One region of the Allocoprococcus similis genome, then DNA from elsewhere that is predicted to be linked to it. Evidence: a T-box and tRNA genes for the amino acid it is inferred to sense, from the RefSeq annotation. Region 1 holds a T-box; the other holds one or more tRNA genes.
What was found. A T-box is a leader RNA that pairs with one kind of tRNA and senses whether it is charged. The one in region 1 lies ahead of ACYQ5K_RS07220 (valine--tRNA ligase), so its partner is inferred to be a tRNA-Val.
Positions count from the first base shown of each region.

Region 2: it has a tRNA-Val gene. The T-box ahead of ACYQ5K_RS07220 (valine--tRNA ligase) is inferred to sense a tRNA for this amino acid. The anticodon was not compared.

Region 1 is NZ_BAAHSG010000012.1:68,491-73,555, forward strand. Features, by position in the region: gene purD (phosphoribosylamine--glycine ligase) at 1-1,001, shown strand, start outside; T-box leader at 1,196-1,426, shown strand; gene ACYQ5K_RS07220 (valine--tRNA ligase) at 1,517-4,171, shown strand; gene ACYQ5K_RS07225 (LTA synthase family protein) at 4,354-5,065, shown strand, end outside.
Region 2 is NZ_BAAHSG010000039.1:59,917-64,981, reverse strand. Features, by position in the region: gene ACYQ5K_RS14375 (phosphoribosylformylglycinamidine synthase) at 1-1, shown strand, start outside; gene gdhA (NADP-specific glutamate dehydrogenase) at 317-1,651, shown strand; tRNA gene ACYQ5K_RS14365 (tRNA-Val) at 2,039-2,111, shown strand; tRNA gene ACYQ5K_RS14360 (tRNA-Met) at 2,218-2,291, shown strand; gene ACYQ5K_RS14355 (hypothetical protein) at 2,819-3,358, shown strand; gene ispF (2-C-methyl-D-erythritol 2,4-cyclodiphosphate synthase) at 3,362-3,913, shown strand; gene ACYQ5K_RS14345 (GNAT family N-acetyltransferase) at 3,951-5,065, shown strand, end outside.

The DNA of each region.
Region 1 (5,065 bases):
GACCAAGAAAAAATGCAGCAATCCTGGAGGGAAGCAAGGCGTTTTCAAAAGATCTGATGAAAAAATATGACATCCCGACCGCAGCATATGAGAACTTTGACAATGCAGACGAAGCGCTGGCTTATCTGGAGACAGCCAAATTCCCGATCGTTCTGAAGGCAGATGGTCTGGCACTTGGAAAAGGTGTACTGATCTGCAATACGCTGGAAGAAGCAAAAGACGGCGTGAAAGAGATCATGCTGGACAAGAAATTCGGTGCATCCGGTAATACCATGGTTGTAGAAGAATTCATGACAGGACGTGAGGTTTCTGTTCTTTCATTTGTAGACGGAAAGACAATCAAGACTATGACAAGCGCGCAGGATCACAAGAGAGCCAAAGACGGAGACCAGGGACTGAATACCGGTGGTATGGGAACCTTCTCACCGAGTCCTTTCTATACAGAAGAAGTTGACGAATTCTGCCGGAAATATGTGTACCAGAAGACGGTAGATGCAATGGCAGCAGAGGGAAGAGAGTTCAAGGGGATCATCTTCTTCGGACTGATGCTTACCGAAGACGGACCGAAGGTTCTGGAATACAATGCCAGATTCGGAGATCCTGAGGCACAGGTTGTTCTTCCGCGTATGAAGAATGATCTGATTGATGTGATCGAAGCCTGCATCGACGGAACACTGGAGCAGGTAGATCTTCAGTTTGAAGACAATGCAGCAGTCTGTGTGGTACTTGCATCTGACGGTTATCCGGTCGCTTATGAAAAAGGACTTCCGATCACAGGCCTTGACGAGTTCAAGAAGCATGAAGGTTACTACTGCTTCCATGCCGGAACCAAATTCGACGGAGACCAGATCGTAACCAACGGAGGACGTGTCCTCGGTGTGACAGCCAAAGGAGCAACGCTCAAAGAAGCACGTGCCAATGCTTACAAAGCAACCGAATGGGTTAAATTCGATAACAAATATATGCGCCACGATATCGGAAAGGCGATTGACGAGGCATAGAATTTCAGGGCGGGATCTTTCAGAGGTGGAGAGGTTCCGCCCTTTGTGCCGGAGAAGGCAGATGCTGGATGCGGGTATCGGAACACAGCAGGCGTATTTTTGATTTGCCGTGTGGGAATCTTTAAGAAGTTCTAAAGATTTCATGAACTTCTTGACAAATCGAACTTTGAATACTATGATTATCAATAGTTATGGGAAAGGCAATGAGAAAGAGGAGTATGCAGGTTAGTCCGAAGAAGAGAGAACCGTTCAGGGGCTGAGAGACGGTTTGCGGGAAGCGACTGCGGAAGGTAGCTTTTGAGCCGGATATCTGAAAAGGGCGAGTAGGATGTCACGGGGTGGTTTCCGTTATAGAACTGTGAGAGATACGAGATGAATCTATTTCGTGGAACAAAGGTGGTACCGCGTTTATACACGCCCTTTACGTTTTGTAAAGGGTGTTTTTTATTCATTTACAATGTTCTATTATATAGAAGAAAGCAAAGTGCGCGGTGTACTTATAAGAGGAGGAAACAATGAGTAAGAATCTTGAAAAGACCTACAATCCGAAAGAGATTGAAGCGAAACTTTATGAAAAATGGTGTGAAGAAAAGTATTTTCACGCTGAAGTTGACAGAAGTAAGAAACCATTTACAACGGTAATGCCGCCACCGAATATCACCGGTAAGCTGCATATGGGACATGCTCTTGATAATACACTTCAGGATATCCTGATCCGTTACAAGAGAATGCAGGGATATAATGCACTGTGGATCCCGGGAACAGACCACGCTGCAATTTCAACAGAAGTAAAGGTTACAAACCAGTTAAAGGCAGAAGGAATTGATAAGAAAGAACTCGGAAGAGAAGGATTCCTTAAGAGAACCTGGCAGTGGAAAGAAGAGTACGCAGGAACTATCGAAGGTCAGCTGAAAAAGCTTGGTGTATCCTGTGACTGGGACAGAGAACGTTTCACCATGGATGAAGGATGCTCGAATGCGGTCAAAGAAGTATTCATTCGTCTTCACGAAAAAGGATTTATCTACAAAGGTTCCAGAATCATCAACTGGTGTCCGGTATGTAAGACTTCCCTTTCTGACGCAGAAGTTGAGCACGAGGAACAGGCAGGACATTTCTGGCACATCAAGTACCCGATCGTAGGAACAGACCGTTTCCTTGAGATCGCGACTACACGTCCGGAAACTCTGCTTGGAGATACAGCGATCGCCGTACACCCGGACGATGACAGGTACAAAGATATCGTAGGAAAGAATGTCATCCTTCCGTTAGTTGGAAGAGAGATCCCGATCGTGGCAGACGCTTACGTTGATAAAGAATTCGGAACAGGTGCGGTTAAGATCACACCGGCACATGACCCGAATGACTTTGAAGTAGGAAAGAGACATGATCTTCCGGAAATCAACATCCTGAATGATGATGCTACCATCGTAGAAGGATACGGAAGATATTCCGGAATGGACCGCTACGAAGCAAGAAAAGCAATCGTAGAAGATCTGGAAAAAGAAGGATACCTTGTAAGCATCGAAGAACATGTACACAACGTTGGAACACATGACAGATGTAAGACAACCGTTGAACCGATGATCAAACCACAGTGGTTTGTTAAGATGGATGAGCTTGCCAAACCGGCGATCAATGCGATCAAGACCGGCGAATTAAAATTCGTACCGGAACGTTTCGGTAAGATCTACCTGAACTGGCTGGAAAATATCCGTGACTGGTGTATTTCACGTCAGATCTGGTGGGGACACAGAATCCCGGCTTACTATTGTGATGAATGTGGAGAAGTGGTTGTTGCACGTGAGATGCCGGAAAAATGCCCGCACTGCGGCTGCACACATCTGACACAGGATGAAGATACACTGGATACCTGGTTCAGTTCAGCACTGTGGCCGTTCTCAACACTTGGATGGCCGGAAGAGACAGAAGACCTCAAGTATTTCTATCCGACAGATGTACTGGTAACCGGATATGACATTATTTTCTTCTGGGTAATCCGTATGGTATTCTCCGGATATGCACATACTGGAAAAGCACCGTTCCATACCGTTCTGATCCATGGACTGGTAAGGGATTCCCAGGGCCGTAAGATGAGTAAATCTCTTGGAAATGGTATCGATCCGCTGGAGGTCATTGATGAGTACGGTGCAGATGCACTCCGTCTGACTCTGATCACAGGAAATGCACCTGGAAATGATATGCGTTTCTACAACGAACGTGTAGAATCCAGCCGTAACTTTGCCAATAAAGTATGGAATGCTTCCAGATTTATCATGATGAATATGGAAGACAAAGTGATTTCCAAACCGGACGAAGCCGATCTGGAAGTTACAGATAAATGGATCTTATCAAAGGTCAATACACTTGCAAAAGATGTAACTGAGAACATGGACAAATTTGAACTGGGTATTGCAGTACAGAAAGTATATGACTTTATCTGGGATGAATTCTGTGACTGGTACATCGAGCTTGTAAAATACAGGATCTACCATTCAGATGAAAATTATAAGAGCGCCAATGCAGCACTTTGGACACTGAAGACGGTTCTTGGTAATGCACTGAAGATGTTACATCCATTTATGCCATTTGTAACAGAAGAAATCTACAGCGCACTGGTACCGGAGGAAAAATCTCTGATGATGTCAGACTGGCCGCAGTTTACCGAAGACTGGTGCTATGCAGACGCTGAAAATATAACAGATCATATGAAAGAAGTTATCCGCGGTGTCAGAAATGCGCGGGCAGAAATGAATGTACCGCCGAGCCGTAAAGCAAAGGTTTATGTAGTATGCGAAGATGAGAAGCTTTGTGAAGGATTCGAAGAGCTGACAACATGCGCATGCCCGCTTATGAGTGCTTCTGAACTTGCTATCCAGGCTGATAAGGCAGGTATTGCGGATGATGCCGTATCAATCGTAGTACCGGATGCTTCTGTATATGTACCACTGGAAGAGCTGATCGACTTCGAACAGGAAATCGAGCGTCTGACAAAAGAAGAAGAAAAGCTTACAAAAGAAATCAACCGTGCAAAGGGAATGCTTTCAAATGAAAAATTCGTCAGCAAAGCACCACAGGCAAAGGTTGATGAAGAAAAAGCAAAGCTTGAAAAGTATACACAAATGATGGAACAGGTGAAAGAACGTCTGGAGGCTTTAAAGGCAGGAAGATAATCACTGCAGGAAAGTACTAAGGCATATTCTTTTTTAGCCAGATATACCGGCAGATGCAGCATAAACTGCACCTGCCGGTACAGAAACACGTAAGGGGTTAAAAGACGATGAAGGGAATTCATTTTAAAAAGATTCAGTGGAAAAAACCGGATCTGAAAGGAAAATGGCAGAAGCTGAAGAATATGAAGCCAGGAGATATAAAGGCGCATTTAAAAAAGCAGCATGAGCGAAGACAGCAGATTCTTGAAAAGCGGCGTAACAGCAAATTCGCAAAAAAGATGGCACCGTACTATAAGATAATGAACCGGTTCTCTTTGCCGCTTCAGGCACTGTGGGCTTGTATCATTAACTTTATCATTGAAGCACTGTCCAGACATTCAGCAATTGCAGCTTGGCAGTATATGACAGGAACACCGCTGGTATTTTTGTACAATGCCGGAATGATTTTCGTTACACTTTTAATCGCTTATCTGGTGCGGCGCCGGGTGTTTACACGACTGATCATCAGTGCATTGTGGCTCTTTCTGGGTGTTGTCAACGGAGTGATGCTGGCAAAGCGTGTTACGCCGTTTAATGCACAGGATCTAAAGACATTTACAGAAGGACTGTCACTGTTTACAAATTATTTCTCGGTGGCAGAGCTTGTGATGATGGGAATTGGTGTCCCGGCACTGCTCATCTGGCTGGTTGCCATGTGGAGACGTGCCGGACAGTATGAAGGAAAGATGCACAGGATCCCGATGCTGATTATTGTTGTTGCAGCATTTTTTGGATATTCTGTACTGACAAATGTTGCTGTAGATAAGAGGATTATTTCTACTTACTTTGGAAACATTGCATTTGCTTATCAGGATTACGGACTTCCGTACTGTTTTTCAGCCAGCCTTTTTAATA
Region 2 (5,065 bases), on a different contig from region 1:
AGACGGGAAATCGGGCATAAAATGCTTTGAATGAGACGAAAAATGCAAGATTGTCGACACGAACTTGCAAAAAAGAGAAGAAGTATCAAGAAAAAAAATGAAAATCAACTGTATTTGAAGAAAAAATGTGGTGGAAATTCATAAAATTTAAAAAATATGTAAAAAAATCTTGACACGGGCGCCTGAATGCTTTACTCTGTTAAAGAACAAAGGTGTTCCGGAGGGGCAGACATTTGTTTGCCCCTTTATTTTTTTGAAAGAGAAATGTGGAATCACACATTTTTTGTAAAAGAACATTCAGGAGGTATTGAGTAGTATGTCTTATGTTGATGAAGTAATTGAACTTGTAGTAAAGAAAAACCCAGATGAACCAGAATTTCATCAGGCAGTAAAAGAGGTTCTGGAATCTCTTCGTGCAGTTGTAGAAGCTCATGAAGAAGAATACAGAAGAGACGCTCTTCTTGAAAGACTTGTTGAGCCGGAAAGACAGATCAAATTCCGCGTACCGTGGGTAGATGATAAAGGTCAGGTTCAGGTCAATACAGGATACCGTGTACAGTTTAACAGTGCAATTGGACCATATAAAGGAGGATTACGTCTCCATCCTTCAGTAAATATCGGAATTATCAAATTCCTTGGATTCGAACAGATCTTCAAAAACTCTCTGACAGGTCTTCCGATCGGTGGAGGTAAAGGTGGATCCGATTTCGATCCGAAAGGAAAATCAGATCGTGAAGTTATGGCATTCTGCCAGAGCTTTATGACAGAGCTTTGCAAATATATCGGAGCAGACACAGACGTACCGGCTGGAGATATCGGAACAGGTGCAAGAGAGATCGGATACATGTACGGACAGTACAAGAGAATCCGTGGATTATCAGAAGGTGTTCTGACAGGTAAAGGACTCAGCTACGGCGGATCCCTTGCACGTACAGAAGCAACAGGATACGGACTTCTGTATTTCACACGCGAGATGCTCAAACTTGCAGGAAAAGACATTGCTGGCAAGACAGTTGCAGTTTCCGGAGCAGGTAACGTTGCAATCTACGCAATCGAAAAAGCACAGCAGATGGGTGCCAAAGTTGTAACATGCAGCGACTCTACAGGATGGGTATATGATCCGGAAGGAATCGATGTTGCAGCTCTGAAAGAAATCAAAGAAGTGAAGAGAGCAAGACTTACAGAATACAAGAACTACCGTCCGAATTCAGAATATCATGAAGGTCGCGGCGTATGGTCAGTAAAAGTTGATATCGCTCTTCCTTGCGCAACACAGAACGAACTTCATCTTGAAGATGCAAAACAGCTTGTTGCAAACGGATGCATCGCAGTAGCAGAAGGAGCTAACATGCCTACTACACTGGAAGCTACACAGTATCTGCAGGAGAACGGTGTATTATTCGCACCTGGTAAAGCTTCTAATGCAGGTGGTGTTGCTACATCCGCACTTGAGATGTCACAGAACAGCGAACGTCTCAGCTGGACATTCGAAGAAGTTGATGCAAAACTTCAGAACATCATGGTAAATATCTGCCATAACGCAGCAGACGCAGCAAAACGTTACGGAGCAGAAGGAAACTATGTAGTAGGTGCTAACATTGCCGGATTTGAAAAAGTTGTAGATGCAATGCAGGCTCAGGGAATTGTATAAGACATATCCTCTATGTAAAATATAATCAGAAAATCTTCGGAGAAATCCGGAGATTTTTTGATTTGTGCAAAAACGTTGAATGATACAGGTTGTGTTGGCGGTCTCTGGAAAAAGAATCGTTTGGATTCAAGTTGCGCAAACCATTCCGAGGAGCCTTTTGGGGCGAAAATTGTGTCAGCAATGGCTTCCACAATTTTTAAGTCTCCTCTCCATTGCGCAAAAATAGAATCCAAACGATTCTTTTTCCAGAGACCGCCCATTCAACGGTATCGAATGAAAGCTTCTTGAAATTGTAAAAAATAAAGCAAAAAAATGAAAAAAACAGTTGACATTTGTGAGAAGATGATTGTATAATAACGAAGTCGGTTGTGAAACAGACGAACATATGGGATCATAGCTCAGCTGGGAGAGCATCTGCCTTACAAGCAGAGGGTCATAGGTTCGAGCCCTATTGGTCCCATTTCGCGAGAAAGTTTTTTTAAGTCGAAAGCATTGAACGCGAAATGTGAAGTGCAATTCGTGCGATGCACACAGCTCTGAAGAGCTGGCACAAAAACATATCATATGGCGGGATAGCTCAGTTGGCTAGAGCACGCGGTTCATACCCGCGGTGTCGCTGGTTCAAATCCAGTTCCCGCTACTACAAGAAGGAGTCCTTGTGTGGGGCTTCTTTTTGCGTTATAGCTTATAGGTTCTAAGTCAAGTGCTTGGGGTGTGATTCTTTGAATCATGCCCCTTTACAGCGTTTACGAAACGGTAAGTAGCCTATTACCTCAAAATTTCCAAATAAAGTTCCCCACACAAAAGCCATTGATAAATCCCCAATTGCATAGGTACTTAAACACAACATTCCCCAGGCAGCCGCTTCCAAGCGCTGCCGTCTTTTCGGAGAAAGTCAGCAGGAGGAGAAAAAATATCCCACCAGATTCCATGTTTGTCCAATGGAGATAAGACTCAAAAATTGTGGAAGCCTTTGCTGACACAATTTTCGCTCTCAGAGGCTTATCGGAATGGTTTGGACAAAGGAATCCGGTGGGATATTTTTTCTCCTCCTGCGTCCCCTCTGAACCCTCTCACCATTTCGCCTGCCTCCCAACAAAACCTATGCAATCCCCCCAAGATGTGATAAAATATCCCTAGATTACGACAAAACGGAGGAATTTTCATATGACATCTAAGACAAAGCAGATCATCATGGCTGCAATCGGCGCATATCTGGTATATACCGGCATATCACTTGTGCAGGACACAATTGCCGGGGAACCGAAAAACCAGATCCTTTTTATTCTGGTCGGAATATTTTTTGCACTGTTTGGACTGGCTACGATTATCTGGAATATAAGAATAATCGTAAAAGAGACAAAGACAGAAATTCAGGGTACAACTGCAGGAGCAGAAGAAAACAAAGATGACGAAGAAGAAGCAGAAAAAAAGGTTTCTTCAGGAAAAGAAGTTGTAGACGTTCATGTAGGAGCTGATACAGAAGAAGAAAAGAAGCCTGCAGATAAAGAGGAAAAGAAAGAAGCAGCCGCTGAAGAAAAAGCGGAAGACGGTGAAAAAGAGAAAAAGAAAGCAGAAGATGATACAGAAGCGGTAAAAGACGAAGAAAAGGAAACTGTGGCGGATAAAGAAGATAAAAAGGCGGAAGATGTGCCGGAAGAAAAGAGCGACAAAAAAGCAGATGCCAGACAGGAAGGAGAAGTGTAGAAGATGCGTGTTGGAATGGGATATGATGTTCATAAACTGACAGAAGGAAGAAAGCTGATTCTTGGTGGGGTGGAGATCCCATACGAAAAGGGGCTTCTTGGACATTCGGATGCAGACGTACTTCTGCATGCGATCATGGATGCCCTGCTTGGAGCAGCATCACTTGGAGATATCGGAAAGCACTTCCCGGATACAGATCCTGCATACAAAGGAATTTCCAGTATTAAGCTTCTGGAGCATGTAGGAAAGCTGCTGGATGACCATATGTATGTGATTGAGAATATTGATGCGACGATCATTGCGCAGAGACCGAAGATGCGCCCGCACATCGAGCAGATGGAAAAGAATATTGCAGAAGCGCTGCATATTGAAACGGATCAGGTAAATGTCAAGGCAACGACGGAAGAAGGTCTTGGATTTACCGGAAGTGGGGAAGGAATTTCTTCCCAGGCAATCTGTGCAATTGAAAAGCTGACTAATTTCAGCAGTGTAGACGTAGCAGCACCTGCAGGTGGCTGCGCAGGCTGTGGAGGTTGTGCAGCAAGACAAATGTAGATCAAGTCTGAATGGAAAGGTACGGCGAAAAAGTAAAATGAAGATACTGAAAAAACTGAAGCCGGAAGAACGTGGGCTTACAAGAACACTGTGGGAACAGGTATTTACAGAAGATACGAAAGAATTTCTGGACTATTATTACACAGAAAAGACGAAGAATAACGAAATCTATGTGATCGAGACAGATCACGATATCCGGGCAATGATGCAGCTGAATCCTTACGTAATACAGATGGGGAAAAAGGCAGTAGAGAGCAGATACATTGTTGCAGTTGCAACAGAGCCTCTTTACCGGCACAGAGGTTATATGGCGGAATTATTAAGCAAGACAGCAAGAGATCTGTATCAGCAAAAAATGCCATTCTTTTTCCTGATGCCCGCAAGTGAGAAAATTTACTATCCACATAATTACCGGTTTATCTATGCAGCTGATGTGTGGAGTGCAAAAGGAACAGACGGAGAAGAACTGACAATACAGAAGATCGTGGAATTACAGAACGATTCTGGCGTGAAACTCAGAAAGGCAGAGGAAAAAGACTGTAAAAAGCTGGGGGATTTTGCGGAAGAAGTTCTGGAAAAACAGAAAATCCAGGTATATACCAAACGGGATGCAGCTTATTATATGCGCCTTTTGAAGGAACAGGAAAGTGAAAAAGGCGGAATCCTGATCGCAGAGCAGGATGGGGAAATCCGAGGAATCCTTGTTTTTGATGAAGAAGACGGGTTTGCAGTAAGAGAACCATTGATCAGGAAAGGATATGGAGATATTTTTGATAAGGCAGGAGTCATCCTCCAAAAAGAAGAAAAGAAAAAACCTTTGATCATGGCGCGTCTTTTGAATGTAGAAAGTCTTCTGTCTGCAATGGTGTGCAAAGAAGAGATGAATCTGGAGTTTGTTCTGTATGATCCGGTTATCCGGGAAAATAACTGTCTGTTTATGCTAAAAGGCAATGAAGAACATCTTGTAGTCCGGACAAGGACAGCACACACCGGTAAAGATGATGCTGTGCAGAAGATCAGTATTGATGCGCTTACATCGATCGTATTTGCTTATAAAGAGCTGGAAGAGATTGAAGAGGAAGAAAAAGAGATCTTTTCAGCAGAATTCAAAGAAGAAATCAGTAAACTGATTCCGTTTTCTCCTGTTTTTAT